One region of the Priestia sp. SB1 genome, then DNA from elsewhere that is predicted to be linked to it. Evidence: a T-box and tRNA genes for the amino acid it is inferred to sense, from the RefSeq annotation. Region 1 holds a T-box; the other holds one or more tRNA genes.

Region 1 (14,804 bases):
AGCAAATCGAGTGCAATAATCATGGTCGCTTCTGAATCATTCAGCTGATACTCTAACTCCCTTTCCGTATACAAAGGGTTTGTTTGAACGACTACTCCTCCGGCAAGAAGAACAGCATAAAAGGAAATGACAGCTTGAGGGCAATTTGGAAGCATAATGGCTACTCTATCCCCTTTTTTTAATCCCAGTTCAATAAGGTAAGATGACAGTTTCAAAGAATCTTGATGCAGTTGGGAAAACGTCATTTTTTTCCCTAGAAAATAGATTGCGTTTTTTTTAGGGGCTTTTTGAACTGCTTCTTCAAAAAGCTGTGCTAAATTTTTTTGCTCATAATGAAGCGTAGCAGATATTTCCTCTGGGTATTGAGAAAGCCATATCTTTTCGGTGGATTCCACACGTATCCTCTCCCTCAAAAAAATAAAAAATTAGAATTTTCTAATTAAAATTATAGTTCATTCTTTTTTTAGATGCAATCGTTATTGAATGTTCTCTTTCCTGTCTAATCACTCTTTCATCCTGCAGCGTAATAAATAAAAATTGGATTTACCCCTGTACATTATCCGAATTTTTTGTATATAATAAAAATTAGATTTTTTTAAGGAGCTGTATAAATTGATAACAACATTGACTAAAGGACCGTTCAAAGCAGATCACGTTGGAAGCTTTTTGCGTCCTGAGCGTATCAAGCAAGCACGATTACAGGTAGAAAACGGGGAAATGACAAAGAAACAGCTTCGAGCAATTGAAGATGAAGAAATTAGTAAGCTCGTAGAAAAGCAAAAACAAATTGGATTAAAAGCCATAACAGACGGTGAGTTTCGCCGTGCGTGGTGGCACTTTGATTTTCTATCAGAACTTGTGGGCGTAGAACTTTACGAAGCAGAGTCGGGAATTCAGTTTCACGGGGTCCAAACAAAAGCTCACGGTATAAAAGTTACTGGAAAACTAGATTTTAATCACCACCCTATGATTGAAGATTATAAATTTCTTCATCAAGCGGCCGGAAAAGAACACGTGGCTAAGTTCACCATTCCAAGTCCCAATATGCTGTTTTTCAGAGGTCATATTGAAGAGTCTGCTTACTCGGATACGGATGTATTTTTTGCTGATTTAGTTAAAACATATCAAAAAGCCATTCAAGCATTTTATGATGCTGGATGCCGCTATTTACAGTTAGATGATACTGCGTGGGCGGTCTTTTTCTCAGAAAAAGGACAAGAACAAATCGCGTCAAAAGGATTTACGCCCCAAGAATTACTGAAACGTTTTACGGATGCGATCAATGAATCCATTGCGCATAAGCCAGATGACATGGTTATTACAATGCATATTTGCAGAGGGAATTTCCAGTCTACTTATACAGCAAGCGGCGGATATGAAAATGCGTCAAAAGCTATTTTCAGTCAGTTAAACGTAGATGGACTATTTTTAGAATTTGATGATGAACGCTCAGGAGGATTCGAACCTCTTCGACATGTAAAGCGAAATGACCTTCAGATTGTCCTTGGTCTTATCACATCAAAATTTGGAGATTTAGAAGATCCTGAAGCAGTGAAAAAACGAATTGCTGAAGCGGCAGAATTTGTTTCTCTTGATCAAATTTGTTTGAGTCCCCAGTGCGGATTTGCTTCTACAGAAGAAGGAAATTTACTAACTGAAGAACAGCAGTGGGATAAAGTAAAGCACGTGATTTCAATTGCTGAAGACGTATGGAAGTAATCATTAAAAAAGCTGACCTGCTTTAAGGCCAGCTTTTTTGCTGTCATCACAATGTTAGGAAAAGCTATATAGATAAATAGATAAGACCAATAAGCATAAACACTCCGCATAAAATGAGTAAAATTTTCGCTAACTTCTCCATGACTCTCTCCTATCCTATCCCTGCTCCTATTACATAGGACATACCGATTGAAATAACAAGTGAAATAAACCCAACGGCTCTGTTATCTTGTTCAATTTCATCATCGATTCGAAATTTCGGCGTCAAAAATTCGAAAATAAAATAGCTGACTAGTAAAAGAACAAACCCATATATTCCCCATCCAAGCATTCTTAACAAATTGTCGTTGTGCTCAATCGAATAGCGAAAAATATTAGCTAATCCAAATATTTTCCCACCTGTTGCCATCGCAACAGCCATATTTCCTTTTTGAATCTCTTCCCAATTCTTATATTTAGTAACGAGCTCAAACACAACAAGAAAGACGACAATGCTCAAGACAACCACGCTGTAATAAGCGGCGGATTCAATATACGGGTCTTTCCAAAAATCCCTCATTTTTGCATCACTCCTAATTTATATTACACTCCACGTAATGAACTGACAGGTCTCTTTCCTTTACTTGCATCGTTCTTAAAAGAGATAGAAAACCCAACATAGTTCATGAGCCATGTCGGATTTTCCATCTTCATATATGCTTGTTCAGCGCATCCACTGACACCTTTATCTCAGCATTCTTTTACTTAAATTCCACAACCGTAACGCCAGAACCTCCTTCAGAAGCTTCTCCGAAACGAATATTTTTAACAGAACGATGATTTTTCAAATATTCCTGTACACCTTTACGAAGAGCTCCAGTTCCTTTACCGTGGATAATCGAAACGCGCGGATAGTTGGCTAACAAAGCATCATCAATATATTTTTCAACTCGAATCAGCGCATTTTCATAGCGCTCTCCTCTTAAATCCAGTTCTAGATTTACATGATAATCTTTTCCTTTTACCGTAGCAAGCGGCTTTGTTTCTACAGGTTTTGGGGAACTAATATATTCGAGATCTTTTTCTTTCACCTTCATTTTCATGATTCCCATTTGCACTTGCCATTCATTATTACTTACTCGTTCCACAAGCGTTCCTTTTTGTCCCCAGCTTAAGACTTTCACTTCATCTCCAGCTTGAAGAGTGCGCTCTTGTTTTTTCGGCACAGCCGGTTTCTTTTTACTTTTTTCAAGAGTTGGAACTGCATCTTCTAGACGCTTACGTGCTTCAATCAATTCATGCTCTTTTACAAGCGCATGATTTTTTTGACTCATTTTACGCAAATCGCTAATGATTTTCTCTGCTTCTTCAGATGCTGCTTGAACTGTGGCTTGAGCTTTTTCTTCAGCTTTTTCGTACAGCTTATCTCGTTTTTCATTAAACTCAATAATCTGACTCTGTAATTCTTTATGAAGCTTCTGAGCCTCTTTTCTTAGCTGTTCAGCTTCTTCTAGCTCATGTTCAGATTGACGGCGGCTATCTTCAAGAGAAGCGATCATGTTTTCTACTTTATTTGTTTCTGAGCCAATATAGCCTTTGGCACGTTCAATTACTTCTGCACTTAAACCTAAACGTTTTGAAATTTCAAAAGCATTGCTTCGACCCGGTACACCAATCAGCAGCTTGTAAGTAGGGCTCAATGTTTCAATATCGAACTCTACGCTAGCATTGACCACTCCTTCACGGTTATAGCCGTACGCTTTTAATTCAGGATAGTGAGTAGTCGCAACTACGCGAGCGCCTCTTTCATATACTTGATCTAAAATCGAAATCGCAAGCGCTGCACCTTCTTGGGGATCTGTTCCCGCTCCCAATTCATCGAACAAGACCAGACTTTCATGATCTACTTTTTGTAAAATATCTACAATGTTGACCATATGAGATGAAAAGGTACTCAGACTTTGTTCAATGGACTGCTCATCTCCAATATCAGCAAATACGTGTTTAAACACAGCCATTTCCGATCCATCCAGCGCAGGAATCTGCAAACCTGCTTGAGCCATCAATGTGAATAACCCAAGTGTTTTTAACGTTACGGTTTTACCGCCGGTATTTGGTCCTGTAATAACGATAGACGTATATTGATCACCTAGCTCAATATCATTTGCAACGACATCTTCCTGGGCAATAAGAGGATGTTTTGCCTTCACTAACTTAATATAGCCTCGATCGTTCATTTTAGGTTTTGAAGCTTTTAGCTCATGGCTATAGCGCCCTTTAGCAAACATGAAGTCCAGCTCACCTAACAAATAAACGTTTTGACGGAGTTCATTTGCCACTTCCGCTACCTGAACGGTTAGAGCAATAAGAATACGCTCAATTTCTTGTTTTTCTTTTACTTTTGCTTCTTGAAGCTCATTATTTAACGTCACAATCGCCTGTGGCTCAATAAATAACGTTGCTCCAGATGAAGACTGATCGTGCACAATGCCTCCATACGCACTGCGATATTCTTGCTTAACAGGAATAACGAAACGTTCGTTTCGAATGGTAACAATCGCATCTGACAACATTTTCTGAGCAGACGAGGAGCGAATAAGACTTTCTAGCTTTTCGCGAATACGAGACTCCGTCGAGCGAAGTTTTTGACGAATGCCTCTTAGCTGGTCGCTTGCACCGTCTAGTACTGTGCCATTCTCATCAATGCTCATTTTAATTGTTTGTTCTACCTCAGGAAGAGGCATTAGTTTTTCGATATGTTCAATTATAATTGGAAGCTGTAAATCTTCGTCTTCTACTACTTGCTCGATAAATTGCTTGACTTGTCTTGCAGCATAAATAGTACTTGCTACATCAAGAAGTTCATTAGAGCTTAGCGTTCCTCCAATTTCAGCGCGCTTTACGCTAGGTCGAACGTCAAAGATGCCTCCTAGCGGTACGTTGCCACGCAATCGCAGCACGGTTGTAGCTTCATCTGTTGCTTCCTGCCATTTGACTACTTCTTCATACTGAGTCGAGGGAATCAAATTCGCTACTTTTTCTCGGCCTAAAGAAGAAGCTACTTTTTTCTGAAGCTGTTCCTTAACTTTATTAAACTCTAGTACATGGAAAATACGTGATTGCAAAACTGATTCCTCCTGTTGCTTATTTATGTCGATTTAAAAAGGCGGTTAATTCTTTGAGGCTATACGTATTTAATACCGTTTCTGGTTTAAGCCAGCCTTTAATTCCCGTAGATATTCCAATTTCCATATGCTCTAGCATGTCTAGATTGTGAGCATCTGTATTAATTGCAATTTTAACTCCTGCCTCTTGTGCTTTTTTTATGTGCTCAGCGGCTAAATCTAAACGGTTTGGATTCGCGTTTAGTTCAAGAGCCGTTTTTGTTTCCTTAGCTAATTCAATTAGCATATCAATATCTACATCATATCCGTTGCGGCGACCAATCAAACGACCGGTCGGATGAGCGATTAAATCTACATGAACATTATTTAACGCTTGCTTTAAACGATTCATAATTTCTTCGCGTGATTGTGAAAAACTAGAGTGAATGGACGCAATAACAAAATCTAGCTCAGCTAGCATTTCATCATCATAATCAAGTGTTGCATCGGGCAAAATATCCATTTCAATTCCTGCTAATATTGTAAAATCATCGAACTGTGCGTTTAAACGATTAATTTCTTCACGCTGTTTGCGAATGCGTTCAGGCGTTAGACCGTTAGCTACTTTTAAATACTGAGAGTGGTCTGTAATCGCCATGTATTCATAGCCTCGCGCGCGACATGCTTCCGCCATTTCTTCAATTGAATACGCTCCGTCGCTCCACGTGGAGTGCATATGCAAATCACCTTTTACCGCACCGTAGGTCACAAGCGTTTGAGGTTTTATAAATGCATCTACTTCCGTTCCATCTTCACGAAGTTCCGGCGGAATAAAAGACAGTCCAAAATGTTCATAGAATGCTTGTTCAGACTCAAATGTCATAACTTCGCCTGTCTCCGCATTTTCAACGCCATACTCGCTAATTTTTTCACCGCGTTCTTTTGCTAATTGACGCATGCGCACATTATGATCTTTTGATCCTGTAAAATGATGAAGCGTCGTGGCAAACGCTTTATCTTCTACAAGACGAAAATCCACGGACACATCGTACTCATAGGCTAACGTTACCGATACTTTTGTATCTCCATTTGCAATGACATCCTTCACATTTGGCAGCGATACTAGCTGTTCACGGACAGCATGAGGCTCAGCTGTTGAAATAATAAAATCAAGATCTTTTACAGTTTCTCTCATGCGGCGAATGCTCCCTGCTTGAGAAAAACGCTCAATGCTATGCATATGTTTAAGGGCTTCTAAAATTTCTTCCGCTATTGGAAGCATAAAAGCAAGGGGCAAACGATCAGGACGTTTCCCAAACTCTTCAATAGCAGCGATAATTTTCTCTTCCGTCTTTTTACCAAAACCGCTTAGTCCCTGCACTCGATTTTCCATACAGGCCTGATGCAGTGATTCCATGTCTTTAATATCTAGCTCTTTATATAATTTAGCGATTTTTTTACCTCCAAGCCCCGGCAGCTTAAGCAGAGGAATAAGTCCTTCAGGAACTTCTTGCTTTAGTTCTTCTAGTACGCTTGACTCATTTGTTTCCATATACTCTGTAATAACTGCAGCCGTTCCTTTACCAATCCCTTGGAGCTTGGTAAAATCCTCAATCTCTGTCAGCGTTCTCTCGTCCGTTTCTAGCGCTGCAGCTGCTTTTCGAAAAGCAGAAATTTTAAAAGGGTTATCTCCTTTTAATTCCATATATGTAGCAATTGTTTCTAACAATTTAATAATATCCTTTTTATTCATCTCTTTTCACCAGCCTATTATCATAATAACGAAACTTTCAAAACATGATGAGTGACATATGTACTCTCTCAAATTTTTATCTAGACATACTTTTATCTCCGTGAAAACCGCAGAACAGACTGCGATAAAAAAAGAGGGTATCTCAAAAGTATTATGACACTTTCGACACACCCTCTCAACAAGCTATTGTAATTTCATTACATTACACCATACTGAGTCCACAAATCTTGAATGGCAGACGATAAGTATGGAGTATTTTGTACGATATTGATTGCAATTGAAGACTGTTGAATTGGCGTTTGAATTTCACTTACAGGAATCACGGCTCCAATGTATAACAAAATAAAAACGATGATATACACTTCAACGAATCCAAGTGCACCTCCGCCCCATTTATTTAACTGGCGCAGAATTGGCAGTTCGGTTAAAGCCGTTAAAACAGAGCCTGCAAGGCGAAGTACAATGTGAGTAGCAAAAAATAAAATCGCAAATGCAATCATTCGATAAAAAGCGTCTTCTATCGTTCCAGAATCAAATACAAACGATGCGACACTTTGCTGCTGAATATTGTCTGGAAACGGAATCAACAAGCGAAGTCGGCTTGCCAAATCTCCACTAAACATATAAGCGACGATAAACGAAACCGCAAAACTGACAATATGAATGAGTTGCAAAATAAATCCTCTTTTAAGACCTGTTACAAAGCCTAAAAGAAGCAATATAATTAAAATGATATTAAGCATTGACTCAGTCATTCCTCTTTTCCATAAAGTTTTTGTTCAAGTCTCTCATAGTCTTCTTTCAGTTTTATATATTCGTGTACAGCATTCACAGCTGTTAATACTGCTAATTTATTGATATCTAAAGAAGGGTTTTTAGTACTGATTTCACGCATTTTTTCATCCACTATAGAGGCGACAAGTCGAATATGGCTTGTACTTTCGCTACCGACGATGCTGTACTGCTGACCAAAGATGTCAACTGTCGCACGTGTTTTATCTTGTCTTGACACGAGAAAATCCTCCGTTCCACGAAAAATCCTAATCCCTATCATACCACGAAGAAGACTTCAATGGAAACATATCTATATTTAAGCTATCATAAGGGATAGTGCTTATAAAGTAAACTAAAATACCCCGAAAGGAGTGAAGCATTATGTCACATGCTGTTATTAAGGTATCAGCTGATCAGATAGCTAAAATGAAGCTTCATTACACATCCTATTTGCAGCCTAAATTGCCGCAGGGAAGTATTTTTTCGGCTAAAACTCCCGGCTGTTCTATCACTGCATACCGCTCTGGAAAAGTACTTTTTCAAGGAAAAGAAGCTGAAACAGAAGCAGCTAAGTGGGGAGGTCCTTTAGATGCTGCTAAAAAGGCTCCCGTCTCACACCTCCCATCAAACTTCAGTTCACTATCGGTCATTGGTTCTGATGAAGTAGGAACGGGAGATTATTTTGGTCCCATGACCGTAGTTGCTGCCTATGTTCAAAAAGAGCAGCTTCCTTTGTTAAAAGAATTAGGAGTACGAGATTCAAAAGAGTTAACGGATGCTAAAATCATTGAAATTGCCAAGCAGCTTGTTTCGTTTATTCCTTACAGTTTGCTTGTCTTACATAACGAAAAGTATAATGCATTTCAAGAAAAAGGCATGTCACAAGGTAAAATGAAAGCTCTGTTGCACAACAAAGCTTTATCCAACGTGTTAAAAAAATTGGATCCTGAAAAACCTGATGCGATTTTAATTGACCAGTTTGTTGAAAAAAACACCTATTATAAACACATCGTAAAGGAAAAAGAGATTATCAAAGAAAATGTCTTTTTCAGTACAAAAGGAGAAAGCGTTCATTTATCTGTAGCCGCTGCTTCCATTATTGCCAGATACGCATTTTTAAAACAAATGGATTTACTAACGGAAAAGACGGGGATGGTCATTCCTCGCGGAGCTGGAGCACAAGTTGATATCGCCGCTGCTAAAATTATTAAAAAACATGGCGTCAATGCGCTGAACTCTTTAGCTAAAATCCATTTTGCTAATACAGAAAAAGCTTTAAAATTAGCTAAAAAATAAGAGATGTGGAAATCCACATCTCTTTTTTTATTCTTATGAACGAAGCGTTGCACCAAATTCTTTTTCAACAGCTTCTAAAACTGCACCATGTGCTTTTGCTACTTCTTCATCTGTTAATGTACGTTCAGGATCTAAGTAACGTAAAGAGAAAGCTACAGATTTCTTGCCTTCTTCCATACGCTCGCCTTCATATAGATCAAATACTGTCACGTCTTTTAAAAGTTCTCCGCCCGTCGTATAGATGACGCGCTGAACTTCTCCTGCAAGAACGTTTTTATCTACAACAAGTGCAATATCACGTGTAATAGATGGGAATCTTGGAATAGCTGAATAACGAACTTCTTCGACATCTGCAGCTAATAGCTCTTGAAGGTGTAATTCAAACACGTATGTTTCACGAAGGCCATACTGTTTCTGAGCAACAGGATGAACTTGACCCACGTATCCAATTTCTTTTTCATCTAACCATACAGCCGCTGTACGTCCAGGGTGCATACCGTCTTTTTTAACGGGAGCATATGAGATTCGTTTCTCTAAACCAAGCTGTGCAAATAACCCTTCTAGTACACCTTTAATCACATAGAAATCAACGACTTTCTTTTCACCTTGCCAGCCGTGAGCATGCCATAGACCCGTGATTGCACCAGCTACGCGCTCCTGCTCATCCGGTAATTCCCCTTCACCTTTAGATAAGAACACTGAGCCTGTTTCGTATAGCGCAATAGAATCCGATTGACGAGCATTATTGTGCTTCACTGCTTCAAGTAAATGAGGCACTAAGCTTTGACGAAGGATGCTGCGATCTTCACTCATCGGCATTGCTAAACCAATCGTACTTGTTGCATTGAGTGCAAACTGAGTAGCTTTTTCAGCGCTCGTTAACGAATAGGTTGTTGTTTGCGCTAGCCCTGCTCCCTCTAAGAAACGGCGAACTTTACGGCGTCCAAGCTGATACTCTGTTAATTTTCCTGGAGTTGCCACTGTTACAGGAAGCGTTGTAGGAAGGTTGTCATAGCCATACATGCGCGCTACTTCCTCCACGATATCTTCTTCAATTGTAATATCGCCTCGACGAGTCGGTACCGTTACAACGATGGTTTCATCTTCGACTTTGCTTTCAAATTGAAGACGGTTCATAATATCTTGTACTTCTTCCATCGACAGTTCTGTACCAAGCACATTGTTAATACGTCCAAGTGACACAGCTACAACAGCAGGTTCCACAGTTAGTGTATCTACTTCTACAGTACCGCTTACCACTTCACCTGAAGCGTATTCAGCCATTAATTCTGCTGCGCGGTCAGCAGCTACACGCGTACGGTTAGGATCAATTCCTTTTTCAAAACGAGCACTTGCCTCACTGCGAAGACCGTGGTCTTTGGAAGCTTGACGAACTGTTAAACCTTTGAAGTAAGCTGATTCAATAAGAACATTTACCGTATCGTCTTTTACTTCAGAGTTTGCTCCCCCCATTACACCTGCAAGGGCTACCGGTTCACTGCCGTTTGTAATAACAAGCTGATTGCCTTTTAGTACGCGCTCTTGATCGTCAAGCGTTACAAACTTCTCGCCTTCTGACGCGTGACGTACAACAATTTCTTTTGAACCAAGACGATCATAGTCAAAAGCATGCAGCGGCTGGCCGTATTCAAGCAAAATATAGTTGGTAATATCAACAACGTTGTTATGAGGTCGAATACCAGCTGCCATTAAACGCGTTTGCATCCATAATGGTGACGGAGCAATTTTTACGTTTTTCACAACGCGCGCTACGTAAAGGGGATTGTCTTCTTTTGCCTCTACTTTAACGGAAATATAATCAGCTGCTTGCTCATCAGACGTTTGCACGTTTACTGACGGATACTTCACTTCACGACGTAAAATAGCAGCCACCTCATATGCTACACCTAACATACTTAAGCAGTCTGAACGATTTGGTGTTAGCCCTAGTTCTAATACTTCATCGTTTAAGTTTAATGCATCTAGCGCATCCGCTCCTACTTCAGCATCACTTGGGAAGACGAAGATGCCTTCTTGATAATCTTTTGCCACAAGCTTGCTTTCAATGCCAAGCTCTTGAAGAGAACAAATCATACCGTTCGATTCTTCACCGCGAAGCTTAGCACGCTTGATTTTAAAGTTACCTGGAAGTACAGCTCCCACTTTTGCAACCGCTACTTTTTGACCTTGTGCCACGTTAGGTGCTCCGCACACGATTTGAACGATTTCTCCTCCGCCAAGATCTACTTGACAGCGGCTTAATTTATCCGCATTTGGATGCTGTTCACGTTCTACAACGTGACCAATTACCACTCCGCTGATGCCTTTATTTAAGTTTTCTACACCTTCAACTTCAATTCCACTTTTTGTGATTTTATCAGCTAACTCTTCTGCCGTTACGCCTGATAAGTCAACATACTCTTGTAACCAACGATAAGATACAAACATCGTAGTCCCTCCTTTATACTTGTTTAAATTGATCTAAGAAACGAACATCATTTGTATAGAAATGACGAATATCATCCACGCCGTGTTTTAACATAGCAATACGCTCTACACCGATTCCAAAAGCAAAACCACGATATTTAGTTGAATCGTATCCAGCCATTTCAAGAACATTTGGATGAACCATACCGGCTCCTAAAATTTCAATCCAGCCTGTTTGTTTACATACATTACAGCCTTTACCTCCACATTTTGCACACGATACGTCTACTTCTACAGATGGCTCAGTGAATGGGAAGAAACTTGGACGAAGACGAATTTCACGGTCTGCACCGAACATCTTTTTCACAAATACTTCAAGCGTGCCTTTTAAATCGCTCATACGAATGTTTTCGTCTACTACAAGACCTTCAATTTGCATAAATTGATGTGAATGCGTAGCATCATCGTCATCGCGGCGGTACACTTTACCTGGGCAAATAATTTTAACAGGTCCTTTGCCTTCATTCTTGTTCATAACACGAGCTTGAACAGTTGATGTATGCGTACGAAGAAGCGTTTCTTCCGTAATATAGAACGTATCTTGCATATCACGTGCTGGGTGACCTTTTGGCAAGTTCAGAGCTTCGAAATTATAGTAGTCCTGCTCTACTTCTGGTCCTTCTGCTACTTCATAGCCCATTCCTAAGAATAAATCTTCTACTTCTTCAACCACGCTTGTGAGCGGGTGATGCGTACCTGCTTTAACCGGGCGTCCCGGCAGCGTTACGTCAATTGTTTCTGAAGCAAGTTTACGCTCTACCTCGGCTGCTTCTAACGCCGTTTGTTTTTCTTCAATTTTAGATGCAATCGCTTCACGTACTTCATTTGCAAGTGCTCCCATTACAGGACGCTCTTCAGCTGAAAGTTTTCCCATACCGCGAAGTACTTCTGTGATAGGGCCTTTCTTTCCTAAATAAGCTACGCGTACGTCGTTTAATTCTTTTAAAGCACTTGCTGCTTCGACTTTTGCAATTGCTTCTTGTTGAAGTTCTTGTAAACGTTCTTTCATCACTTATTCCTCCTTTTAACGTAAAAAATGACAAATAAAAAAACCTCCTCCCAAAAAAGGGACGAGGATTAGTCGCGTTACCACCCTTGTTAACTATATACACAGACGTATACAGTTCACTTCATTCAAGTTAACGGAATCTCCGGAACACCTTTACATCTATGTAAGATGGTCTAAGTGTCAACTCAAGAGGTGAATTCACTTATTACATTTATAAAAATGCTTTCAGTCATGGCATTTTCTCCCTGCATAAACGGACATAAGCTACTGCTCTCTTTCATCGTTTTTTACATATGTAACTATTGTATTATTATAGTGAAAACACGTTCTCGATGCAACTACATTCCGCGTAAATAATAAAGTAAGATTCCAGAAGCGATGGCAACATTTAACGACTCGCTCTTTCCATAGATGGGAATGTACAGATTCTGATCCGTTTGTTCCAACACTTTCTCGCTTACGCCATTTCCTTCATTTCCCACAATCAGCGCAAATTCGTTTGAAGGTTTTACGTGTGTGTAGACCTTTCCATTTTGTAACGACGTGCCGTAAACTGCTATTCCTCTTTCTTTTAACAATGAAATTATTTCGAGTAAATCGCCTTTTACAATTGGAAGGTGAAAAATAGCTCCTTGCGTTGAACGAACGACTTTTGGGTTGTACACATCCACGCTGCCCTCTCCAATGATAATAGCCTCCACTCCCGCAGCATCAGCGGTTCGGATAATGGTACCTAGGTTACCTGGATCTTGCACGGCATCTAAAAGCAATACTTTCTGTGCTGTATGAATAATTTCCGCATGCTTTGTTTGAAAACACACGGCAATAATTCCTTGAGGTGTTTCTGTGTCAGATAATAACTTACTAATTGCTTCGTTTACAACGATTATTTCGATACCGTCTATATCCCACTGTGCAGGCACTTCGGTCGATTCGCGTATAATTAGTTCCTTTACGCAATCCTTATTTTTGATAGCCTCTTCGACTAAATGAAAGCCTTCTACCATAAAAAGGCCCTGCTTATCACGGTCTTTTTTATTATGCAGTTTTTTCCACGCTTTTACCTGCGGATTTTTAACTGAATCAATTTGTTTCACAAACATAACTCCTTTATCTATACAAAAATAAATAGTTCGATTACATTTTGTTCAATAATCATTAGATAAGTTTCACTTTATTGTACATAGAAATCGCAAAGAAAACAAAAACTATTGGTAACTTTACGATAGCTGAGGTGAAAATGATGGATCTTAATTTACGAAATGCTGTTATTGCAAACGTTTCAGGAAACTCAAAAGAAGAGCTTGAGGCTACAATTTCTGACGCTATTCAAAGCGGTGAAGAAAAAATGCTCCCTGGACTTGGTGTTTTATTTGAAGTGCTTTGGGAAAAGTCTCCGGAATCAGAAAAAGAAGAAATTCTGACAACGCTTGAAAACGGTTTAAAATAAATAACCTTTTCCTATGTACAACAAAAAGCTCATTCTCCTAGGAGAATGAGCTTTTTTCAATTATACGTAATGGCGTTAACCGTATCTCGGTCTAAGCGCTTAATGACTTCCGCAATTAATTTAACTGCGTTTTCATAATCATCACGATGAAGCATTGCTGCATGAGAATGGATATAACGAGTTGCAATTGTAATCGAAAGTGCTGGCACCCCGTTAGCTGAAATATGGATAGAACCCGAGTCCGTACCGCCTCCAGCAATTGCATCAAATTGATACGGAATATTTAATTCATCTGCCACATCTACCACTGTATCTCGAAGTCCTTTATGAGAGACCATGGAAGCATCATATAAAATGATTTGCGGACCCTGCCCCATTTTAGAAGAGGCTTCTTTATCAGAAACACCAGGTGTATCTCCAGCGATACCGACATCAACAGCAAATGCAATATCCGGTTCAATAAAGTTAGCAGATGTTTTTGCACCTCGGAGTCCAACTTCTTCTTGCACCGTTCCTACACCATACACAACATTTTCATGTTTTTCATTTTTTAAAGCTTTTAATACATCGATAGCGATTGCACAACCAATACGGTTATCCCAGGCTTTCGCTAGCAGCATCTTTTCATTGTTCATAACCGTAAATTCGAAATAAGGTACAACCTGATCACCAGGTTTTACTCCCCACTCCGCTACTTCTTCTCTGCTAGAAGCACCAATATCGATGAACATATCTTTAATGTCAACTGGCTTTTTGCGAACTTCTGGAGGCAAGATATGAGGTGGCTTTGAGCCAATAATCCCCGTTACCTCTCCTTTAGATGTCACGATGGTTACGCGTTGAGCAAGCATAACTTGAGACCACCATCCGCCTACCGTTTGAAAACGAATAAAGCCGCGTTCATCAATTTGAGTCACCATAAAACCAACTTCATCCAAGTGACCGGCTACCATAATTTTAGGCCCTTGTTCGTTGCCTACTTTTTTTGCAATCAAACTGCCTAGCCCATCCGTCGTTACTTCATCTGCATAAGGTGCAATATATTTCTTCATAACCTCACGCGGTTCACGCTCATTTCCAGGAATTCCTTTTGCATCTGTTAGTGCTTTAAGCATCGTCAATGTTTCATCTAACTTTGTCATATGGATTACCCCTTTCATATGTATACCTCTATTATAGCTAAAAAGAGGTTGAAGTAAAATTTCCCATCCCTTTATTTCTAGTATCCTTGTT
Region 2 (14,804 bases), on a different contig from region 1:
TTCCTTTTCCTTCCTGACTATCTGCCCAAATGCGTCCATCATGTGCTTCAATAATTTCCTTGGCAATAGCAAGCCCTAATCCTGTTCCGCCTAATTTACGAGTTCGTGCTTTATCTACACGATAGAAGCGTTCGAAAATTTTAGCTAAATTTGATTTTGGAATTCCCATACCTTGGTCTTTAATGCTCACAACAATTTCATGCGTATGCTGAGCAATTGAAAATGTAATGGTTCCGCCTTCAGGTGAATATTTTATTGCATTGGAAATAATGTTATCTAATACTTGTGTAATTTTATCTTGATCGATAGCGACATAGATTGCTTCATTTGGCAAGTCGCGCACGAACGAAATACCTTGTTCAATTGTCATTTCAAAGCGATCAATGATGTAATGATAAAACTTTACAAAATTGATTGGGTCACGACTAAATCGGTAGTCTTGGCTATCTAGCTTAGATAATTGAAGCAAGTCGTTAACGAGACGAATCATTCGCTCTGTCTCCGTTTGCGTTACATTTAAAAATGTTGGAGCTAAGTCCTTATCTTGCCAAGCACCATCTGCAAGCGCATCTAAATAACTGCGCATCGTTGTTAACGGCGTACGCAATTCATGTGAAACATTCGCTACAAATTCTCGGCGATCTTGATCAATTTTTTCCTGCTCTGTAATGTCATGCAAGACAATGATAATCCCATTGATAAAACCGGTCTCTTTTTGAATAGCGGAAATGGTAGCTCGTAAAATAAAGGGATCCGATTTTGTACTAAAGTCCAAAATTAATGACTCTTGATTGGCAAGCAAGCTTTCAAACGTATGCGTTTCTTCAAGATCTAATAGGGAAACAACTGGATCAGACAAAACCGTTTCACGTGAAACATTTAGCATAGCTGCGGCTGGATCATTAATTAAAATTACTCTTCCCTTTCGATCCGTCGCAATAACGCCGTCCGTCATATGAGCTAATACCGAACTAAGCTTACGGCGCTCCCCTTCTGTCGTTGCCTGTGCTTCTTGAAGCTTTCTTGTTAAGTTGTTGAATGTGAGAGCTAGCTGACCAATTTCATCATACCCGTACACCTTAGCTTTTCTCGTAAAATTACCTTTGGCCATCTCAAGTGCTTGTTTTCTCATTTCAGACATTGGACGAGTAATGGTCTGAGCTAAAAACACGCCTAAAATAGCTGTGATAAAAAGAGCAATCACCGTACCTGCCTTAAAGATCTGATTGATATTACTCATTTGATCGTAAACAGGCTCCATGGAAGCTGTTAAGTAAATAGCGCCTAAGATTTCTTCGCTAGACTGAACTTTTCCATTTTTATTAGTTGAACTTGATTGACTGGCACCTACTTTATCCTGTAAACGGATAGGCTGTATCATAACTCTGATTCGCTGCCCGCTTTGATCAACAAATACATTATCAGAGTTCGTTCCTGCTAACAACGCATTTGTAATCGCTAAATCATTAGTCTTTTTACCTATGATCTGTTGAGGATTTGAGTTCGATGTAGCAATGATTCTTCTATTTTGGTCAATGACTCTTACTTCAGAGATGTCATTCATATCATTTGAAGCTAAATTGGGTCTTGAAGCAAAATCTCGTAAAATAGTCTTTAAGTCTTCCTCAAGAGTCGGTGAATCATCATCACGATTTTTCACCATTTCTTGTCCAATGTTATACGTCAGCAAGTCTGTCCGCTCTTGAAGAGACGTTCGAAAGTTGTTAACTAATTCTTTTTCTAATTGTCGAGCAAAATAGACCCCAATAATTTGCATCGCAATTAAAATAAGCAGCACATAAATCAATACAAACTTTAAATGAATAGATTGCAGGAGCCTTACTTTCTTCATCTAAAATTACTCCTGCTCTGGGCTGCGTAAATAATAGCCTACTCCACGTCTTGTTACAATCCACATTGGATGGCTTGGATTATCTTCAATTTTTTCACGTAATCTTCGAACTGTTACATCTACCGTACGCACATCACCAAAATAGTCATAACCCCATACAGTTTGAAGCAAGTGTTCACGCGTCATGACTTGTCCAATGTGCTTCGCTAAATAATGCAGCAGCTCAAATTCACGATGAGTCAGTTCAATCGTTTCTCCGCGCTTAGACACAATATAAGCATCTGGATGAATAACAAGTGCTCCAATCGTAATTTCATTCGTTTCACTTTCTTCTGTTGGAACAGCTACCTGCTGATGTCTACGTAAATTAGCTTTTACACGTGCTAATAATTCACGCGTACTGAACGGCTTAGTTACATAATCATCTGCACCTAATTCTAGACCTAAAACCTTGTCAATTTCAGAGTCTTTTGCTGTTAACATGATAATGGGCATATCATATTTTTTGCGCACTTCTCGGCAAACTTCCATTCCATCTTTCTGAGGAAGCATAATATCTAATAAAATCATTTCAGGCTGTACTTCTTCCACTTTTTCAAGTGCTTCTACGCCATCATAAGCACAAAATACTTCGTAACCTTCTTTTTGCAAATTAAACTTTAAAATATCTGCAATCGGCTTTTCGTCATCTACGACTAAAATACGTTTATCCATGATCATCGTTCTCCTTTATTAGTTGAAGCAAAATATAAAAGATAGTATTCATACTGTTTGAATACCGTAGTTTTATTATACTTGATAACCCTTGAAACGTCACAAGTTCATCCTCTACTATACATGAAGATATATGATTTTCAACCATCTCTAAATACAAAAGTAATATATTACCATAAAAGAGATGCAAAGCAAATAACGTTTTCTTTTAAATGTAAATAAAAGAAAAAAGCATGACTTTAAATAAAGTCATGCTTTTTGATGGCTCGGGACGGAATCGAACCGCCGACACAAGGATTTTCAGTCCTTTGCTCTACCAACTGAGCTACCGAGCCAAAATGGCGGTCCCGACGGGAATCGAACCCGCGATCTCCTGCGTGACAGGCAGGCATGTTAACCGCTACACCACGGGACCTCAGTCTATATGCTATGTATTAAAAATATTAAAAATGACCCGTACGGGATTCGAACCCGTGTTACCGCCGTGAAAGGGCGGTGTCTTAACCGCTTGACCAACGGGCCACGTTGTAACAAAAGTGAGCCATGAAGGACTCGAACCTTCGACCCTCTGATTAAAAGTCAGATGCTCTACCAACTGAGCTAATGGCTCATGTTATATCTCTTAGCGACGCTTATTATAATAACATGATATTTCATATAAATGCAATAGTTTTTTTAAAACTTTCTTTTTATTATTGAGCTTTTTTTAAAAGTCTTGTTAAAAAGCACCAATTATAAATAAAAAAGGTTAGCTCACGAAGAGCTAACTCTTTTTATTTAGCTATATACACCACGTAATACATTTGTTTGTGTACGATCTGGACCTACAGAGAAAATAGATAAAGGAATACCTGTTAATTGAGACACGCGCTCTAAGTAGTGGCGAGCGTTATCAGGTAACTCATCTAATGTTTTCACACCCGTGATATCTTCTGTCCAACCTGGAAGCTCTTCATATACAGGTTCGCATTCTGCAAGTGTTTTTAAGCTAGCAGGGAATTCTTCCATAACTTCCCCTTTATAACGGTAAGCTACACAAATCTTTAATGTCTCAATTCCCGTTAATACATCAATTGAGTTTAAAGATAAGTCTGTGATTCCGCTAACGCGGCGAGCATGACGTACAACTACACTGTCAAACCAACCTACACGGCGAGGACGACCAGTTGTTGTACCATATTCACGTCCTACTTCACGGATTTGATCACCGATTTCGTTTGTTAATTCAGTTGGGAAAGGACCGTCACCAACACGAGTTGTATAGGCTTTTGATACACCTACAACGTGTTTGATTTTAGATGGACCTACACCAGAACCAATTGTTACTCCACCCGCTACTGGGTTTGAAGATGTAACAAATGGATATGTTCCTTGGTCGATATCTAACATAACACCTTGTGCGCCTTCAAATAGTACACGACGTCCTTCGTCTAACGCATCATTTAATACTACTGATGTATCAACAACATATTTTGCAACTTGTTGACCATACTCATAGTACTCATCTAAAATTTCTTCTAATGTAAAGCCTTCTACTTCATACATTTTTTCAAGAAGGCGATTCTTTTCAGCTAAGTTTTGTGTTAATTTTGCTTCAAATACTTCACGGTCTAGTAAATCGGCAATTCGAATACCAACACGTGCTGCTTTATCCATATAAGCTGGTCCAATACCTTTTTTCGTTGTACCAATCTTATTTTCACCTTTACGTTCTTCTTCAACTTCATCTAATTTTAAATGATATGGAAGAATCACATGAGCTCGGTTACTAATACGTAAGTTTTCTGTTGTTACACCGCGATCATGTAAGTATTTTAATTCTTGAACAAGTGCTTTTGGATCAACAACCATACCGTTTCCAATTACACACGTTTTGTCATTATAAAAAATACCTGAAGGAATTAAATGTAACTTATAAGTTTCACCATTAAACTTAATTGTGTGACCTGCATTGTTCCCACCTTGGTAACGTGCAATCACTTCTGCATTTTCTGATAGGAAGTCTGTAATCTTCCCTTTTCCTTCATCTCCCCATTGTGTTCCTACTACAACGACTGAAGACATATCTTAAGCACCTCCGCTTAGTAAGCAACAGCTCACTACGACATAATTTAACCATGGATAAGTGTATCAATTTATCACACTAAAGTCAATTAAATCCGAACGATTTAACAAAAGTTATTACAAATATATCGTATTTTGCGGAACGAATGCGATAACAATAAAATAAAACCTCTCATATTGAGAGGTTTTATGCACCAGGCGGCACTCCTGCGTCATCAAAGCGCCGCTCGAGATTAACGAATTTATTGTATTCTTTTACAAAGGCAAGCTGTACGGTTCCAACTGGACCGTTACGCTGCTTGGCTATAATAATCTCGATAATATTTTGATTTTCTGTGTCTTTTTCATAATAGTCTTCACGATATAAGAAAGCTACGATATCGGCATCCTGCTCAATACTTCCGGATTCACGGATATCAGACATCATCGGTCGCTTATCTTGTCTCTGCTCTACGCCACGGGAAAGCTGTGATAAGGCGATAACAGGAACTTCTAATTCACGGGCTAAAGCTTTTAACGCACGCGAAATTTCAGATACTTCCTGTTGTCGGTTTTCTCCGCTTCGTCCATTACCTTGAATAAGCTGTAAGTAGTCAATTAAAATCATCCCAAGTCCGCCTTCTTGTTTCAAGCGACGACACTTAGAACGAATTTCACCTACTCGAATACCCGGTGTATCATCAATATAAATCCCTGCATTGGACAAAGATCCCATTGCCATCGTGAGCTTTCCCCAGTCATCGGCTGTAAGCGAGCCTGTACGCAGCCTTTGTGCATCAATATTTCCTTCGGCACACAGCATCCTCATAACAAGCTGCTGAGCACCCATCTCTAAACTGAATATTGCTACGTTCTCATCCGTTTTCGTTGCAACGTTTTGCGCAATATTTAAGGCAAAAGCCGTTTTACCTACCGATGGACGCGCCGCTACAATGATTAAATCATTTCGCTGGAACCCTGCTGTCATTCTATCTAAATCACTAAACCCAGTTGGGATACCTGTAATGTCACCTTTTCGATTGTGAAGAACTTCGATATCATCGTACGTTTGTACAAGTACATCTTTGATATTTTGAAACACACCGCTGTTTTTACGCTGTGCTACTTCTAAAATGTTTTTTTCCGCTTCATTTAATAAAACTTCCACTTCGTCTTCCCTTGCATATCCTTCTGAAGCAATATGCGTTGCAGTACGAATTAGACGGCGTAAAATCGACTTTTCTTCTACGATTTTACCGTAATACTCTACGTTTGCAGCCGTTGGAACAGAGTTAGCTAAATCACTTAAATACGATACGCCGCCAACTTCTTCTAGGATTTTTTGGTCAGCTAATTCAGACGTTACCGTTACCAAATCAACCGGTTCACCTTGGTCAGAAAGTTTCAGCATACATGTAAAGATTTTCTGGTGCGATGCCCGATAAAAATCTTCAGGTATCAGCAGTTCAGATGCTAAGGTTAAAGAAGAAGGCTCTAAGAAAATGGCCCCTAATAGCGCTTGCTCTGCTTCAATATTCTGAGGCGGAAGACGATCAGCAAAAAGATCACTCATATTTCTATGCCCCTCTTATATTCTTTCAGTATTTTCTTTCATCATAAATGTTGGCGCGAACAAATACAAGTCCGCGCCAACCCTTTATATTATTTACTTATTTCTCAATCGTACGTTTATTTTTGTTCAGTCACGTGTACCTTTACAGTAGCCGTTACTTCCGGATGTAATTTAACCGGTACATTTGTGTAGCCTAATGCGCGAATGGCATCATTTAATTCAATTTTACGCTTATCTACTTTAATTTTGTGTTTTTTCTTTAATTCTTCAGCAATTTGTTTGCTTGTGATAGAACCGAATAAACGGCCACCTTCACCAGATTTTGCTGTTAATTCAACTGTTAGTTCTTCAAGAGTTGCTTTTAACTCTTTGTTTGCTTGAAGTTCTGCAGCTGCATCTTTTTGCTCTCTATTTTTTTGTGCTTCTAATACCTTCACATTACCGCCTGTAGCTTCAACAGCATAACCATTCTTTAATAAGAAGTTATGTGCATAACCGTCTGAAACATTTTTCACTTCACCTTTTTTGCCTTTTCCTTTTACATCTTTTAAGAAAATTACTTTCATGATTTTTTACCTCCATCTAAGTACTCATCAATTGCTTGTTTAAGCCTTTCTTCAGCTTCATCCAAACTAATGTCTTGAAGCTGAGTAGCAGCATTCGTTAAGTGGCCTCCGCCTTGGAGACTTTCCATAATAACTTGTACATTGATATCTCCAAGCGATCTAGCACTAATGCCAATTAGATTATCCCGTCGCTTAGAAATAACAAACGAAGCAACCACTCCGCTGATTGAAAGCAGCGTATCTGCAGCTTGCGCGATTAACACTTGATCATACATTTTGTTCGGTTCAGCGCGTGAAATGGCAATACCTGCTGTATAAATCTCTGCATGTTCAATAAAGCGTGCTCGCTGTACATATTGCGTAATATCTTCTTTTAAAAACTTTTGAACAAGAACCGTATCTGCGCCTTGAGAACGTAAAAAGGACGCTGCATCAAACGTACGAGATCCCGTGCGTAATGTAAAGCTTTTTGTATCGACAATAATACCGGCTAAAAGTGCTGTTGCTTCTAGCATATCAATTTTAAATCGTTTTGGCTGGTATTCAAGAAGCTCAGTAACGAGTTCTGCTGTCGAGGAAGCATATGGCTCCATATAGACAAGAAGAGGGTCTTCGATAAAGTCTTCTCCTCGTCTATGATGATCAATGACCACGACATTTTCAATACGATTTAATAACCTTTCTTCAATAACGAGCGACGGCTTATGCGTATCTACTACTACTAAAAGAGTATCATCACTCACAAGATTTAAGGCTTCTTCAGGCGTAATAAATCGTTCCCACAGGCCTTCTTTCTTTTTAATCTCTTCTAGCATTCGCTGAACACCTGTATCAATATGATCAGGATCTAATACGATAAAACCGTCTTTCTGATTTACTTGCGCTACTTTTAATATCCCAATAGCAGCTCCTACAGCATCCATATCCGGATACTTATGACCCATGATAATCACTTTTCCACTCTCTGTAATGAGCTCTTTTAACGCGTGAGAAATAACTCTGGCACGCACGCGCGTCCGTTTTTCCATTGGATTAGTCTTGCCGCCAAAGAATTTCACTTTTCCATTCGGCTGTTTAATCGCTACTTGATCTCCACCTCGGCCTAAGGCCAAATCCAAGCTAGATTGAGCTAAAGCACCCAGCTCAGGTAAATCAGCAGCACCAGCTCCGATACCAATGCTCAATGTAAGCGGTATATTTTGTTTAGACGTCTCTTCTCGAACTTGGTCTAAGATAGAAAATTTGCTTCGCTCTAAATGAATTAAGATTTGTTCATTCATAATCGCAATAAATTTCTCAGAAGACGTACGTTTAATAAAAATACCGTATTCTTGAGCCCAACTATTTAACATAGAAGTTACTTGGCTATTCAAGTTACTTTTAACTTGATCATCCATTCCTTGCGTTAGTTCATCATAATTATCTAAAAAGATAATGCCTAAACTTGTTCGTTCTTCCTCATACAATTTTTCGATTTCTATTTGCTCTGTAATATCAAAGAAGTACAGTAAGCGCTCGTCTCGTTTAATCACCACTTTGAATTTCCGATCATGCAACGTGACAACTTCTGTTTCCACTTCTTGTTTGATCAGTGGAATAATACTCTCTGCCACATCGTATAATGATCTTCCCACCAGTGTGTCTTCACCCAGACAAGATGCTAGAAAAGGATTGGTCCATTCAATTTGATATTCATCATTAAATAGCATAATCCCAATCGGCATTTCCATTAATGCCTCTTCGCCTACTTTTTTCAACCGATGAGACAGCATTGAAATATAGGTTTCAAACTCATCGGACAGCATTCGCTCCATTCTCATGTATAGAAAAAGACAGGCTAATAGTAATATAAAGCCTATCATTCCTATGATCCAATTATGATAGGTCACGATACCTACTAAAATCAGGGCTATACTATACAATGAGTAAAATGGATAGCGAATGACGTTCTTTTTTGTAAAGACAGGCATCCATTTCAGCTCCTACTTTTTTAAGTTCCACAATATCTACTTTTTTGTGTCTAATTGTTTTCTTAAATTAAATCCTAAATCAATTATACCTAAGATGCGCACAATTTGAAGGATAATTGGAATAATTAATGCTAAAATTGTTACAACAATTGGAATTGCTTTGGCATACCCTTTTTGATGTGAGAAATAGAAAATAAAAGAGATCCCTTGTAACACGACTAGCATTTGCAGTCCCATCACGATGTTGATAATAGCTACGTACATAAATGTACCTTGTTCAATATTAAAAGATGGGAAAGATAAGATTAATGCAATCAAATAATACCATAGAATACTTTTAGGAAGTTTAAATTCACGAAAAGGCGGGAATGCTTGCACCTCATAACCTGTTCTTTTAAGAATAGGCGTAGCAATAAGCTGAGAGAAAAAGGCTAGAATAACTCCACCCATAACAATTAATAGAGGCAGCAGATTTTTAAACATATCAAATGCATCTCTCATTTGGTCAATTTGAGATTCCTTAACGTCTTGTCCTAAACTTTTCATCATTTCAATACTTTGATTAATCGATTGATCTAAAGCATTATTTATTTGCTCCATTAAATTAACATTAAAAATGACATTTGCTCCTACGAACAATAAAAGTAAACCTAAACTAAATGCAACCGTGCCGCCTAGTAAAATGGTATACCTTTTTTGTTTTTGTCGGTAAAGCATTCCTATTGCTAATCCACCAATACCAAATACAAGTGTAAAAGGAAGAGTCAATACATTTCCAAATAACAAAGTCAATAACAACCCTACTACTAAAAATAATATTGCCTTTTTCCACCCATGACGAACGGTATACACAATAAATGGAACAGCTAGCGCTAGTTGAAAAATGGTTCCCACAACAGGTATGTATAGTGAAAAAAGCAACAGCGCTACAAACAGCGCTAAAAGAGCTGCTCCTTCTGTAATATATCGAATTCCTTTCACAACTTCACCTCGTTGATATAGACTATTATTTATTTTATCGATTCAGTTCATAAGAAGCAACTATTTGACAAAAGAGCACCTATGTAATGTAAAAAGAGGCAGTAAGGGAATCCTTACTGCCTCTTTTTATACCGTTCATTATTCACCAGAAACATATGGTAATAATGCCATTTGACGAGCGCGTTTGATAGCGATCGTTAATTTACGTTGGTATTTAGCGCTTGTTCCAGTTACACGACGAGGTAAAATTTTACCACGCTCTGAAACGAATTTTTTAAGCATATCTACATCTTTGTAATCGATGTGAGTGATGCCGTTTGCTGTGAAGAAACAAACTTTACGACGTCTGTTGCGTCCACCTTTACGTCCACCTGCCATTTTGATACGCCTCCTTCCGCTTAAAAATTTCTATAAAATTTTATACTCCGGATAATCTACTGCGAATTAAAACGGTAAATCGTCATCAGAAATGTCAATTGTCTCGCCATTATTTGCAAATGGATCATCATCAACGCGAGTATAACCTTGATTACCTGAGTTACGGTTCTGATTATCTCCAAATGGAGAGCCTTGTCCAGATCCTCCAGTGTTAGCAAAGTTACTGCGTTGCGTATCCCCACCGCCACTTTTCGGCTCTAAAAATTGCACACTTTCCGCTACAACTTCCGTTACGTATACACGACGACCGTCTTGTCCTTCGTAACTGCGAGATTGTAGTCGACCATCAACACCAGCTAAACTTCCTTTTTTAAGGAAATTGGCTGCATTTTCAGCCTGACGACGCCATACAACACAGTTGATGAAGTCAGCTTCACGTTCACCTTGCTGATTTGTAAATGTGCGGTTTACCGCTAAAGTGAATGTTGCAACCGCTGCTCCACTCGGGGTATAACGTAATTCAGGATCTTTGGTTAAGCGTCCTACGAGAATTACGCGATTCATCATCAGAACCACTCCTTAAGGAAATAAAACCCATTTATTTAAACGTTTAATTATGCTTCTTGTTTAACAACGATATGACGGATAATGTCTTCGTTGATTTTCGCAAGACGATCAAATTCAGAAACTGCTTCTGAAGTAGCCGCCACGTCAAGAATCATGTAGTAACCGTCACGGAAATCATTGATTTCGTATGCTAAACGACGTTTACCCCATTCTTTAACATTTGCGATTTCAGCACCATTATCAGTTAATACGCCGTTGAAGCGCTCAACTAATGCTTTCTTTGCTTCGTCATCAATGCTTGGACGGATGATGTACATTACTTCATACTTTCTCATCACTGTCACCTCCTTTTGGTCTAACGGCCCGAAACGGGCAAGGAGCAATAAAATATTACTCACGAATTAAAATTATAGCACACTACCCTAGGCAAAGCAATATGCATTGCGGGCTGTTTCGTAAATATAAGCTAATATTTTCGCCAACGATAAAAGCCGAAAGAAGATATCTTCTTTCGGCTTTTAATCTTATACGTTAAAGCGGAAATGCATAACGTCTCCGTCTTTTACGATGTATTCTTTTCCTTCTAAACGTACTTTTCCAGCTTCACGAGCTGCTCCCATTGTTTTGGCAGCTAATAAATCCTCGTATGACACCGTTTCTGCACGAATAAATCCACGTTCAAAATCTGTATGAATAATACCTGCACACTCAGGAGCTTTCATACCTTGTGTAAACGTCCACGCGCGTACTTCTTGCTCACCAGCTGTAAAGTACGTAGCTAATCCAAGTAAATCGTACGCTGCACGTACAAGCTGATCTAGACCTGACTGTTCAATGCCTAGTTCTTCAAGGAACATTGCTTTTTCTTCTCCTTCAAGTTCAGCAATTTCAGATTCAATGCGTGCGCAAACAACAATTACTTCTGCACCTTCGCTTGCCGCATACTCACGCACTTTTGCTACATATTCGTTAGCAGATGCATCGGCTACTTCATCTTCAGCAACGTTTGCTACATAAAGAATAGGCTTAATCGTTAGCAAGTGAAATTGTTTTACTAATTTCATTTGTTCTTCTGTAAATGATACAGCACGAGCTGGCTGATCACTTTCAAATGCATTCTTTAGTTTCTCTAGAATTTCGTATTCATACATTGCTTCTTTGTCTTTTTGTTTAGCCATTTTTTGAACACGGCCAATACGTTTCTCTACCGTTTCTAAATCTGCTAAAATCAACTCTAAATTAATTGTTTCAATATCTGAGATAGGATCTACTTTTCCTGAAACGTGCGTGATGTTTTCATCTTCAAAACAACGCACAACGTGACAAATCGCATCTACTTCTCGAATATGAGATAAGAATTTATTTCCCAATCCTTCACCTTTACTAGCACCTTTTACGATTCCAGCGATATCTGTGAATTCAAATGCTGTTGGGATTGTTTTTTTAGGTTTTACAAGCTCTGTAAGTTTTTGAAGACGATGATCAGGTACTTCTACGATACCTACGTTAGGATCAATCGTACAGAAAGGGTAGTTCGCAGATTCTGCGCCCGCTTGTGTAATTGCATTAAATAATGTTGATTTTCCAACGTTAGGAAGACCAACAATTCCAGCTGTTAAAGCCATATATTTATTCACTCCTCTTTATATATCCGAAACAAGTTAACCTGTCACAATTATAGTGAGTCAACTTTTGAAATACAAGTTTGATAAAGAACCTTTAACCGCATGGGGTTAAGGTGCCTCATTTTGTCCCACCTTACAGTATAAGGCATAAACATAGAAAATGCATGAGGTTATTCCTCATGCTTTACAAGAATTTTTTTCATTTTACGTGCAAAATCACGTCTTGGAATCATTACGCTATGGCCGCAGCCTTCACATTTAATACGGATATCCATTCCCATTCGAATGATTTTCCATTCATTTGTACCGCAAGGATGAGGTTTTTTCATTTCCACAACGTCATTTAAACCAAATTCTTTTTCCGTCATCAGCTCTCTCCTCCTTATGTCCCTTTCAACGTCGACGAATGCTGTGCTTCTTCTGTACGATTATACATAACCATACGTGGAAATGGAACTTCAATTCCATGTTCATTTAGCCTTGTACGCACTTCTTTACGAATCATACGAGAAATATGGAAATGTCTCATTGGCTTTACTTCGCTTGTAATCCTCATTGTAACTTCAGTTGCATGGATATTTTGAACCCCCAGCAGTTCAGGCGTTTTCACCATATCTTCATAGCGACTTGGCAATTCTTCTAACAGGTCTAAAATCACTTGTTCTGCTTTTTGTATGTTTTCTTCATAAGAAATGCTTACATCAACGAAAGCTACGCTGTTATGTAACGAAAAATTAGTGACCTCCACAATACTGCCATTAGGCAAAATATTAATTTCGCCTGTCCAACTCTTAATCTTCGTGGTGCGCAACCCAATTTCTTCCACAGTTCCCTCGAATGTTCCTACTCGAACATAATCCCCAACGGAGAACTGATCTTCAAAGATAATAAAAAATCCCGTGATAATGTCTTTCACTAAGTTTTGAGCACCAAACCCTACTGCGAGCCCTACGATTCCAGCCCCCGCTAGCAATCCACGGACATCTACAGATAACGTTTCTAAAATCATAACTCCCGCAACGAAATAAATGGCATAAGAAAAAATATTTTGAAGCAAACGGACCATCGTAGCTTCTCGTCGCTCAGAAATACGCAGAGGGCTATTTGTGCGAACCTCTACAAATTTATTTAACGCTTTCTTTCCAATCCGAATTAAAAACATGGAAATAAGTAGAATCAACAGAATTTTTATAAATCCCTCTCCAATATGTGCCCACGTTTCTTCTTGAAAAAATGGCTCAAACACGTTCTTAAAAACCGACTTCAACGAATTCATACTACATGTAGCTCCTAACATAACATAATCTGCATATGAGAAAGTTTTAACCTATTGTAGCAAGTTTCTACGAACTTTTGTAGCGATTTCGAAATGGATACAACAGAACGGCTGTTACTAGAAATAAATTGACGATTCCATACATTGGATACAAAACGGCAATCAAAGTAGAAAACCCTACCTTTGTAAAGGGAATCATTAAAAGTAGCCAGCAGGCTGCCAGTTTCCAAAGAGATTGCACCTTTTCAGTATGAAAACGAGCGGTCAATCCTAAAATTCCCGAAACGGCTGTCGTATAAATTGCGATAAGCAAAACAATGCTCATTAAAAACGTCATCATATAAGGAAACTCTTTAAGAATAGCGAATAATGGAATTTCATAAGAGGAAAGAAGCCCTGAAACTTGAATAAGTGATTCATTATAAATAAAGGAGAGACCTCCTAATAAAAAACCACTGCCAACACTTGCAATATAAATCTCTTTTTTGCTTTTAATTTCCTTTCCAATTGTAGATAATACCGCGACGAGAGGAAGAATATTCAAAGCCGTAAAGGTAAAAGCAGCAGGCCAATTATGCTGAAGATGCCAATTAGTTACTCCAGGATGACGTAAAACAAATGTAAGAAGTACGCCAGCTAGTCCAATCATTAAGATTGGCATAACGAAAGAATTGATAGAAAGCAGTCCACTTAATCCTCTTGAAAAAACAAAGACAATCAACGCACTAAGAGCACCAATTCCCCACCAGTAAGGAACATGCCACATTTCTAATGTCGCCCCGCCTCCTGCAATCATAATCACCGTCGTCGTAAACAAATAAAAAACGATTAAAACGTCGTAGGCTGCAGCCCATTTCTTTCCTATTAATTCAATTAGTACTGGGTAAAATTGATTGGTTCGATAGCGATAGCTGATTTGCATAATCACATTGCAAGAAATCGCAAAAATAATAGAAAATAGAAAAATAGCAAGTCCGCTTTCTTCGCCAAAAAACTGCCATAGCTCTCTCCCTGAAGCATATCCAGCGCCTATCATGGTTCCCATAATTAAGAATATCCATTTACATCCTGCTCTCCACATCGATTTTCCCCCAATCTATGAAATATATGTATAGAATCTTCAAAATCTTCGTATACTGTTACTATTATGTATAAGGAGTGGACCCTATGAATTTAAAATCTCCCTTCTTTGAGAAGACACAACATTCAACCCGCGTATTTCATGATGAAGAATCTGCTATAAAGAAGCTGAGTACACA

What was found. The T-box of region 1 lies ahead of pheS (phenylalanine--tRNA ligase subunit alpha). A T-box ahead of a tRNA ligase gene usually reads a tRNA of that ligase, here a tRNA-Phe.
Region 2: it encodes a tRNA-Phe, which carries the amino acid that the T-box ahead of pheS (phenylalanine--tRNA ligase subunit alpha) is inferred to sense. The anticodon was not compared.

What each region holds. Positions count from the first base shown of each region.
Region 1 is NZ_JBBJSS010000001.1:846,406-861,209, forward strand. Features, by position in the region: gene WKH56_RS04380 (AMP-binding protein) at 1-395, opposite strand, end outside; gene WKH56_RS04385 (5-methyltetrahydropteroyltriglutamate--homocysteine S-methyltransferase) at 613-1,719, shown strand; gene WKH56_RS04390 (DUF350 domain-containing protein) at 1,871-2,278, opposite strand; gene WKH56_RS04395 (endonuclease MutS2) at 2,460-4,823, opposite strand; gene polX (DNA polymerase/3'-5' exonuclease PolX) at 4,843-6,555, opposite strand; gene WKH56_RS04405 (CvpA family protein) at 6,753-7,310, opposite strand; gene zapA (cell division protein ZapA) at 7,307-7,567, opposite strand; gene rnhC (ribonuclease HIII) at 7,711-8,625, shown strand; gene pheT (phenylalanine--tRNA ligase subunit beta) at 8,659-11,073, opposite strand; gene pheS (phenylalanine--tRNA ligase subunit alpha) at 11,087-12,121, opposite strand; T-box leader at 12,176-12,411, opposite strand; gene WKH56_RS04430 (TrmH family RNA methyltransferase) at 12,460-13,224, opposite strand; gene sspI (small acid-soluble spore protein SspI) at 13,365-13,571, shown strand; gene WKH56_RS04440 (M42 family metallopeptidase) at 13,628-14,713, opposite strand; gene WKH56_RS04445 (dUTP diphosphatase) at 14,791-14,804, opposite strand, start outside.
Region 2 is NZ_JBBJSS010000007.1:338,906-353,709, forward strand. Features, by position in the region: gene walK (cell wall metabolism sensor histidine kinase WalK) at 1-1,852, opposite strand, end outside; gene yycF (response regulator YycF) at 1,859-2,566, opposite strand; tRNA gene WKH56_RS25955 (tRNA-Phe) at 2,829-2,901, opposite strand; tRNA gene WKH56_RS25960 (tRNA-Asp) at 2,906-2,981, opposite strand; tRNA gene WKH56_RS25965 (tRNA-Glu) at 3,017-3,088, opposite strand; tRNA gene WKH56_RS25970 (tRNA-Lys) at 3,104-3,176, opposite strand; gene WKH56_RS25975 (adenylosuccinate synthase) at 3,344-4,630, opposite strand; gene dnaB (replicative DNA helicase) at 4,818-6,182, opposite strand; gene rplI (50S ribosomal protein L9) at 6,299-6,748, opposite strand; gene WKH56_RS25990 (DHH family phosphoesterase) at 6,745-8,718, opposite strand; gene WKH56_RS25995 (YybS family protein) at 8,755-9,699, opposite strand; gene rpsR (30S ribosomal protein S18) at 9,838-10,077, opposite strand; gene ssb (single-stranded DNA-binding protein) at 10,144-10,644, opposite strand; gene rpsF (30S ribosomal protein S6) at 10,692-10,979, opposite strand; gene ychF (redox-regulated ATPase YchF) at 11,169-12,269, opposite strand; gene WKH56_RS26020 (DUF951 domain-containing protein) at 12,440-12,637, opposite strand; gene WKH56_RS26025 (mechanosensitive ion channel family protein) at 12,652-13,545, opposite strand; gene WKH56_RS26030 (YkvI family membrane protein) at 13,613-14,626, opposite strand; gene yyaC (spore protease YyaC) at 14,713-14,804, shown strand, end outside.